Regions from separate parts of the Hominiventricola filiformis genome, predicted to be linked through region 3. Evidence: riboswitches for the same ligand, from Rfam matches in the RefSeq annotation. Region 3 holds a riboswitch; each other region holds the start of a gene.
The links. Region 3 has a riboswitch for cobalamin ahead of LKD36_RS13685 (sirohydrochlorin cobaltochelatase). Riboswitches for the same ligand answer to the same signal wherever they lie in the genome.
Positions count from the first base shown of each region.

Region 1: linked by a shared signal. The riboswitch ahead of LKD36_RS05425 (ABC transporter substrate-binding protein) and the one ahead of LKD36_RS13685 (sirohydrochlorin cobaltochelatase) in region 3 are both predicted to bind cobalamin.
Region 2: linked by a shared signal. The riboswitch ahead of LKD36_RS16955 (dockerin type I domain-containing protein) and the one ahead of LKD36_RS13685 (sirohydrochlorin cobaltochelatase) in region 3 are both predicted to bind cobalamin.

Region 1 is NZ_JAJEPS010000003.1:238,862-242,012, reverse strand. Features, by position in the region: gene LKD36_RS05430 (LysR family transcriptional regulator) at 1-792, shown strand, start outside; cobalamin riboswitch at 1,041-1,225, shown strand; gene LKD36_RS05425 (ABC transporter substrate-binding protein) at 1,412-3,001, shown strand; gene nikB (nickel ABC transporter permease) at 3,092-3,151, shown strand, end outside.
Region 2 is NZ_JAJEPS010000034.1:8,762-11,912, reverse strand. Features, by position in the region: tRNA gene LKD36_RS16965 (tRNA-Pro) at 1-70, shown strand, start outside; gene LKD36_RS16960 (leucine-rich repeat domain-containing protein) at 507-1,352, shown strand; cobalamin riboswitch at 1,355-1,559, shown strand; gene LKD36_RS16955 (dockerin type I domain-containing protein) at 1,711-3,151, shown strand, end outside.
Region 3 is NZ_JAJEPS010000016.1:47,688-50,838, forward strand. Features, by position in the region: gene LKD36_RS13675 (hypothetical protein) at 1-20, opposite strand, end outside; gene LKD36_RS13680 (hypothetical protein) at 85-675, opposite strand; gene LKD36_RS13685 (sirohydrochlorin cobaltochelatase) at 701-1,957, opposite strand; cobalamin riboswitch at 2,129-2,315, opposite strand; gene LKD36_RS13690 (spore coat protein) at 2,422-2,679, opposite strand; gene LKD36_RS13695 (hypothetical protein) at 2,696-2,881, opposite strand; gene glgA (glycogen synthase GlgA) at 2,967-3,151, opposite strand, start outside.

The sequences.
Region 1 (3,151 bases), on a different contig from region 3:
GATGAGCTGGGATTTTCGGTATTTGTCCGTCAGAGCAGAGGGATTACGCTTACGGCCAGAGGACAGCGTGTCTATGAATATGCAAGCAGGGCCGTAGAAAATATAGAACAGTTAAAATCATTTTCCCGAATGGACAAGGGGGAAGAACTGCTGGCATCCTGGAATCCCAGTTCCTGGATGGCTTCCTGTTTTGCTGCTTTTTATCAGGAGCACCGGCAGGAGGATGTCTGCTATCATGTAATGACGGCGGGAACGGAAGAAATACTGGAACGGTGCCAGGCAGGGAAAGACGATATTGGATTTGTCTATGTATTAGATGAGCAGATGCCATCCTTTCAGTACCGACTGGAATGTGCCGGACTCATTTTTCAGGAACTGAAACGGACGAAAGCATATCTTTATTTTGGAAAAGATCATCCGTTGGCTGGAAAATCCGGTATTGGGGAAATTGCACTGGATGAGGTACGCCTGGTGCAGTGTTATGAAGATGAGTATACACTGGGGCGCAGGATGACGGAGGAGACAGACCGGATCTCACCGACAGACCGTATGAAGATCTCAGTTATTACTAACAGTGACTATGTTATGAATGAACTGCTTGGAAAGACAGACCTTGGCAATGTGAGCGGTGGTTATTTGAGCCGCGAAAAAGAATCACGGGGATATCCCGGATACTCACTTTACGGAGAAGAAGAACCGATTCTGTTTGGCTGCGTCAGCCGTCAGGGAGAGACGCTGGATGGATGGGCAGAACATTATCTGGAGTTTGTACGAAGCAGATTACAAGAATAATATATAACAGATAAGATAAAATATATTCTAAAATGGAATATCTCCATGTTCTTGCGAAGAAATGGAGATATTTTTTATTTTTAAGTTTTTTGAAAGGAAAAAAGAAGAGGAAAAAGAGCGGAAATCAGATGAAATCGAAGCGGAATTGCAGAATGACCTTGATAAGATATAACGAAAAAGAATACAAACTTCGTTGACAAAATGTGAAGAAAGTGTAAGTATAAATCTACATGTTCATATGGTCGGCAATTAAGCCGCAAAAAATAAGTTCGAAGATAGATTCGATGAAAAGGGAATCCGGTGAAAGTCCGGAACGATCCCGTCACTGTAATAGTTAAGCCTGGAGCAGATGCCACTGGGGAGATGATTCCTGGGAAGGTGCTTTGGGTGTGGATGCTAAAGTCAGGAGACCTGCTTGTTTTTTGTCAGAAAGAGTTCTTGCGGAAGACGAGATAATTCTTACCTAGAAAAATCTATGTTTTAAGGGGATAGTGTGTAAAAAGGTGAGAGGAAAGTCGGATGTAGATCCGGCTTTTTTTATGCGTAATTTTTAAGTGGGAGACGAATTGATAGTGCAGACAGCGCTGGCAAATGAATGAAATGAGAAAGGATAGAGAATATGAAAAACACGAAGAAATGTATCAGTTTAACTCTGGCAGCAGCTTTGCTGCTGACTGGCTGCGGCGGTGGAGCATCCGATAACAGCGGAAGCACTTCTGCTGCGAATGATGGAGATAAGAAAGTACTTACTTTCGGATGCCAGATGTATACCGATGGTATTGTCAATACCGTTACCGATGAGAACGGTGGATGGAATGCCATGCGTTACGGTATCACCGAGGGACTGTTCAAGTTCAACGACAGCATGGAAGTAGAGCCGTGGCTCGCAGACAGCTACACTGTAAATGATGAGCATACCGAGTGGGTCATCACCCTGAAAGACGGCATCAAATTCTCTGACGGCTGTGATCTGACTCCGACTAAAGTAAAAGAGTGCTTTGAATATCTGAAAGAGATGGGACCGAGTGGATCTGCAAAACCGCAGAAATATCTGGAGTTCGAGGCAACCATTACTGCAGATGATGCAGCAAATACCCTGACCATCCAGACGACTCAGCCTTATGCCAACCTTCCGGGACAGCTGGCACATCCGACTATGGCAATTGTTGATGTGGCAGATACCGAGAACTTTGACAATGGCACGATCGGAACCGGTCCGTACATGGTTGAGACTTTCAATGGTGTAGGTGTAGGTTATGATCTGGCAGCGAATCCGAACTACCGTGAGGAAGTTCCCTATGACGAAGTAAAACTGATGTACATGGGGGATGCTTCTGCTAAGACCATGGCGCTGCAGAGTGGACAGGTTGATCTGGTAGAGAATATTACCAATGTATCTGATATCCAGGATTTCAAAGATAATCCTGATTTCACGGTAGATATTGCTTCTGGTGTTCGCTGTGGTTTCAGCTGGATGAACTTTGATGGCATTCTTGGCAACAAGACTCTGCGTCAGGCAATCCTGATGGGCATTGACTATGATACCATCTGCAACTCCAAGACTATCGGAGGTCTGTATACTCCGGGATTCTCCGTACTGCCGTCTACTTTAAGCTATGGTTATGACAAACTGACCAACCCCTATACCTATGATCCGGAAGGCGCTAAGAAGCTCCTTGATGATGCAGGAATCGTAGATACTGACGGCGATGGAATCCGTGAGCTGGATGGACAGAATATCAATCTGCACTACGTTTCCTATGAGAACCGTCTGCTGAACGATTTCTCCAACGCACATATTCAGTATCTGGCAGAGATCGGTATCGGATGCACCGCAGACTACGGCAGCTCTGATGACCAGTGGAGCAAACTTGCTGCTGGAGATTATGACTTCAATAACAATAACTGGATCACCGTAGGTACCGGAGATCCCTATGCTTACATGGCAAACTGGGCAACCGATACTACTTACTGCGGATATTCCAATCCGGAATATGATGCACTGTTCGAGCAGCTGAAGAGCGAGATGGATGAAGAGAAACGTGCAGATCTGATCTTCCAGATGCAGCAGATTCTGGTAGATGATGCCGCTGTTCTGATCGACGGATACTACAACTCTTCTATGATTTACTCTAAGAATGTAGGAAATGCGCATATCCATACGGCAGACTACTACTGGCTGACCACCGAGATTACCCCGGCTGAGTAAGATTAAGTATTCATTACCCCCATCCGTGCCCCTTGCGGCGGCCAGGGTGGGGGTTCCTGTTTTGTTCACTTTTAGAAAGGAGCCATTGTCTTGAATAAGAAACAGATTCTTCGCCGAATCTTACAGATTGCAATTGTATTGATTGGTATC
Region 2 (3,151 bases), on a different contig from region 3:
GCGTGGCTCAGCTTGGTAGAGCGCTGCGTTCGGGACGCAGAGGTCGCAGGTTCAAATCCTGTCGCATCGACTCCTTGGCAGGGGCGTCAGTTATCTGCTGGATAACTGAACAGAACCGGAATCAGTTATGGTTCCGGCTTTTTTTTTATAAATTACGTTAAAAAGGTGACAAATAAGCATTGCTTTGTAACGATTTATGAGCTATACTCATAAGTGATACAGAGTGTCTGGTACTGTATATACAGCAACAGAACTGAAAAGACAATTTGGTGCAAATCCGAAGGGGCAACGCCGCTGTGAACATGAAGAGATCTGTAAAATGGTAAAATCCAGAACAGAATTTTGAAATGTGACCCAGGAAGTCTACTGATCACGGTTTGATTTTCATACGATAACTGGATATTTTTTGACAGAGCATAAACACGTTTGCGTATCATGGGCAAACGTGTTTTTTTATTATTAGGGATAGCTAATCTTAACGAGACAGAATATCAGTAAGGGGAATTATGGGAAATATTTATCATACCGGAGTCTGGGTATCAGACCGCAATTATGATGTGTTTGACAGGCGCTTGGGCAAGTCAATGGTTGACCGTGAGATAAGAATTGCGGAGCCGTACCGCAGAATTGGAAGCGGTGCAATGAAGAATAATATTAAGATGAAACGGTTGCAGATCGGGAATAGTGTAAAAGAAATTGGGGAAGAAGCATTTCAGGGCTGCAGCAATCTGCGGTTCCTTACCCTTGATGGGGTGCGAACCGTACAGAGAAGTGCATTTCAGGGATGTACCAGTTTGAAAACGTTGGATATTCCAAAGAGTCTCCGTTATATAGAGAAAAATGCATTTATGGAAAATAAAGCTGTTCGAGAGATACGATATGAAACAGAAAATCTCAGTACCGTGATTTCTCCAGAAGTATTCCGTGAATGCAATCGACTTCAGCTCATTGTACTTCCTGAAAAGCTGGAAAAAGTTGGACCTAGAGCTTTTTATAAATGCAAAGAGCTGGATGGCATTCAATTTCCTGCCACATTGAAAGAAATCGAAGAAGAAGCATTTTATCAAAATGGATTAACGGAACTGCATCTTCCGAATGGATTGGTAAAGATTAGTGACAGCGCATTTTTTAAGTGTACGCAGTTAGAATATGTGCGAATTCCGGAATCTGTAAAAATAATTGGCAAATGGGTATTCCACGGATGTAACCGATTAAAAGTTCTGGAAATTCCAGGTGATCCAGAGGTTGTAGGAGACTGGATTGTAAACAGAAGTTGTACCATACGTTGCAGAAAAGGCAGCAAAATTGATAAGTATTGCCAGGAGAATGATTTTCTGTGTGAGTATTTATAAATCGTAGAAAGTAAGACTTCAGTGCTTTTTGAACTGAGAAGAACAAAAAGCTAAGAGAGAACCGGGTGAGATTCCCGGATGGCACCGCCGCTGTAAGCATCGATGTTGATATTCAAGGACGCAAGTCGGCCACTGGGGGACTGGGAAGGCAGAATAGCCAGCGCTTGAGATGTAAATCAGAAGACCTGCTGAAGAAACTTTCGATAGAATTAATTACATATTTTGAAACTGGCAGAAAAACGGCTGCAGAACTTTTAAGTTCTGCAGCTTTTTTTGTAAGTTTGCACGACGGATGTGTAACTTCAGCGGAAGAGAAATTGCCCGTTTTTAAAATAAATCATCATAAGGAGGGAAAAAGATGAAAAGAAAGACATGTGCTTCTGTGTTAGCGCTGATATTAACCTGCGCTATGGTAACAGGCAGTCTGCCTGTGGAAGCAAATGCGGCAGAAGCAGCGGCAGCATCAGAGTTGACGGCTGTTCAGGATGAGAGTCAGGAACAGGCGGAAGTGACTGATGAAACAAAGGAAGCTGGCGATGAAACAGCTGGTGAACAAGAACAGGTGACGGAGCCTGGTCAGGAAGAAGAGAAACAGGAAGAGCAGACGACGGAGCCTGCTCAGGGAGAAGAGGAACAGAAAGAGCAGACGACGGAGCCTGGTCAGGGAAAAGAAAAACAGGAAGAACAGACGACGGAGCCTGGTCAGGAAGAAGTAAAACAGGAGGAACAGACGGCGGAGTCTGGTCAGGAAGAACAGATAACAGAAACGGTTGATGATCAAGCTGCATTTGATGATCAGGCGGCACCGATTGCAGTGCAGGCAAGAAATACACAGTATTTAGACAGTGTAGCGATATATGAAACATTGTATTCGAATGGAACGCTGGCAGATGAAATGGAGTTGGAAAAGTGTGATGAAAATGAATACAATCTGTACACATATGATATTCAGACTGCATCTCCATTTTTAGTTACTGCACTTTCTGATGAGGCGCCTGATGACACGGTAGTTACTGCAAAATGGACGCAGATGATTACTGGAAAAGAACAGACCCCGACACTGACGCCGGGAACAGCGAAACAGCTTAACTGCATAACAAAATCTGCAACGACGACAGGACAGGATGTTACAGTTACTGCATCTTCAGCGGATGAGGGAGAATCACAGACGGTAACCATCCATGTTCTGAGAAAACCTTGTCTGCAGACACTTTCCATTGCCAATAAATCCGGTGAAGCGATAGAAATTGATAATGGGTTTAAGTGGAATGCGAATACCTCTTATATTAAGACATGGCAGAACATGACCGCCACCACAAAAGCGGATACAGCTGTTTTCACTGCGGCACAACATACGGATATTACAGATCAGACCTATCAGATTCTTTATAATGGAAACGCAGATCAGAATGAAATACCTCTGAGTATTGGTGAAAATGCTGTTACCATTACTGTTGTAAATAAAGAAGGTATCACAAATACATATAAGGTGACTATTACCAGAGAAGAAGATGCAGGAACAGGCAATGTCTCTTTTGAAACAGATCCGGAAGACGCTCTGGTTGTAGTAAAAGATAAGAATGGTGACAGAGTCTGGCCAGATCATGATAAAACCTGGACTCTTCAGATTGGAGACACCTACAGCTATGTTGTAACAAAAAATGGCTATATTGGCCAGAAAAATAATTTTGTAGCAAAAGCAGGTACAGCGGAGATCACGCTGGAGAGGGCAACAGACAATAATGATATCGACAAGACCATCTATGCACAGTGGGGAAATTTCCGAAACGGTGATGATG
Region 3 (3,151 bases):
AAAATAGTTTTCATTTTCATACTTTTTCCTCCATAGCACAACGACCCGGGCTAGGCCCGGGCCGTCGGTATCACAGTTCTTTTGCTACTGTTCTTCTATTTTTTCCGGATTGGAAACACTTACTTTGTGATCATACCAGGTTCCTTTTGTTCCGATCAATGCCAGATCAAACTCTTCATCGAGCGCTGGAACCGGAACATCAAACCCGTTCACTTCTTCGGTCATACCATCGCTGTAGGTAACCGTATCTGTGGTCGGCTGCAGAAGCTCTGCGCCTTCCTTCTGAGCATCCTCTGCAAGTCCCGGATAGAGATTCACAATATTCTTGGACGGCATTGATACATGAATCGTCATAATGCCATCTTTTACCGTCAGAGTTCCTTTTCCTTCACATGCTTCATTTACATGGAACATGCTGCTGTCTGTATCAAATTCTGCTGTATAGGTTCCATCTTCCAGTACTGCTGCTGCAGTCTTTTCTTCCGTTTCTTCCTGAGCATCCGCCTCGTCCGATGTCTGCTCCTCCGTCAGAGCATCCGTGCCTTCCTGCTCCTCTGCAGGTGCCTCGGTCGCCGCTTCACTCTCTGCCGCCGGCGTCTTACTGCCTCCGCAGCCTGTCACCAGTGCGCAGCTCATTACCGTCATTCCTAATAATGCGATGATTTTCTTCTTCATTTCCAGTCTTCTTTCCTAGTTCTGATTACTCGTTAATGGCTGCTGCCGTATGAGCAACATAGAGTTCCTGAACAGCCGGAATCTCACCAAGGCCAGCGATCTGAGTATCTACGTTTTCAAATTTTCCGGAAGCCTCAAACTGGCTCTTCCAGGAATCATCATCATCGCCTGCCATATCGTTGTTTGCATGATCGCCTGCTACTACCATCAGCGGACGAAGAATTACTTTGGTGTAACCTGCATCGGCAACTGCCTGAATAACGTTCTCACAAGCAGTCTCTTCCGGCTCACCCTCTACAGTTCCGATAAATACGTTCTCATAGCCAAGTTCTCCCATCTGGGACTGCATCTGGCTGTAGGAAACTTTTGCAGTATGGGAAGTACCATGTCCCATGAATACAAATGCAACACCGTCTTCTTTTGCAGCGTCAAGGCTGTCATAACCTGCAGTCTTTACTGCCTCAGCAGTGATATCTTCTGCAACTGCTTTTTTATCATCATTCACTACGGTAGCGTCATCTCCAACTTCACCAAGCAACGGCTCAGCAACTTTTACAGACTCAAATTTATCTTCGTATGCTGCAACTGCCTCGCACAGCTCATCATACTCTGCACCATGCATCAGATGGGTCGGCTGAACAACCAGGTTCTTAACACCGTTTGCTACTGCGCGATCCAGTGCCTGATCCATATTATCAATAGCTTCGCCATCACGTGCCTGTACATGGTTGATGATGATCTGAGCGGTAAATGCTCTTCTTACAGACCAGTCCGGATTTGCTTCCTGAAGGGCATCCTCGACACCTTTGATATCAGCTACACGGCTGTCATTGAAGGAAGTTCCGAAGCTTGCCACCAGAATCTCGTTCTCACCGATCTCATCCTGGTTACGCGGATCATCTTTGGAAGCATCACCGGTGTCACGTCCGAAGTAGTCCGGATCTGCGTTCTCGCCCTCGACCAGTTCTTTCTGCGCGTCGGTCAGAGCATCCCATGCTTCTTTGGCTGCCTTGCAGTCTTCGTCAGTAGTATCGGTTCTCTCCTGAACGTAGATTTTGTCAATCAGAGCTGCTACATTGTCAGCTGCTGCCTGATCTGCATCCTCGTCTGCTGCTTCTGCAGTATCGTCTGCCTCAGTGGTCTCCTCTGCTGCAGTATCATCTGCTGCCTCAGTAGTCTCCTCTGCTGCAGTATCCGTTGCCGTACTGCTGCTTCCACATCCATTTACCATGGTTGCTGTCATTGCTGCTACGCAAAGCATTACTACAAGTTTCTTTTTCATCTTAATCTCTCCCTTATGATAAGAAATTTTTTTGTAAGTAATTGAAAATTCGAACATACTCGGGAGAAATAAAAAATCCAACGCATGAGAATGCAGCTGGATTGTATAGAAAAATATATTTTTCGGTACAATCAAACCTCGTGACCTGGAATAAAAAAACGTTTTTGTTTCTTTCCCGTACCGCAGCTGGCAGGTCTCCTGGCTTTCAGCTTTTCCACACCGATCGTCTTCCCAAGTCCATGACTGACCCAGTGACATTATGATCATGCAACGCTGTATACAGTGACGAGCTCCGCACAGGCTTTTCACCTGTTTCCCTATTCTCCGTAAAAACGGCACCAACTACTTCTTATTCTATTTTCGAATCACTTAACATATGTACTATACCACTTTATCTCAGATACAGCAACCTCTTTTTTCGCGGCAGGATATTCTCCTGCCGCTGCTCTATTCTGCAATGAAAATCACAGCATACTCTCCGGCTTAAAAAGAGATTTTACATGATCAATCTCTTCTTTTGATGCCTTTTCCGCCGGAACATAATAAGATTTTTCCCGGGCAATCTGATATAACTGCTCCTGTGCGGTCTCTGCCTTGTTCCTCATCTGTTTGAGGGTCTGTTTTAACTGCGGATCCTCACTTTGGGAAATATATTCCGCATACATTTTCAATTCTCCATTGATGCCGGTCAGCGCATCACTGACCATGGTTTTTTCATTCATCATCCTGTACGCCCTCCTAATTTAAAAATCCCATCAACTGCTGTTTATTCTCTTTTGCTGACTGAGCTGCCTGCTGGAAATACTGTTTCACACGGCTGTCAGTTGCATTTTCCGCGTAAGTCTCAAATTTTGCCTTACAGGTTTCGCTTCCGCCGATGAGATGGCGAAGATTCTGGACATCCAGTTCTGATAACTGTGACATAAAAAATACCTCCTTGTTTTCCATACTCCTGACTACGATTCCAGTATGTGAAAACAGAGAGGTATTTATACCTGACAAATACAGGTTACAGTTCCTCGTAAAGCTGTTCGTACTGCTTTGCAGAATGTTCCCATGAAAAGTCTGCATTCATCGCGCGTTCTACCATCTTATTCCAGGATTTTCTCCTGTCATAGTAGATCTCCTCGCCATAACGAATTGCTTCGAGCATTTCGTGGGCATTGTAATTTGTAAAGGAAATTCCGGTTCCGG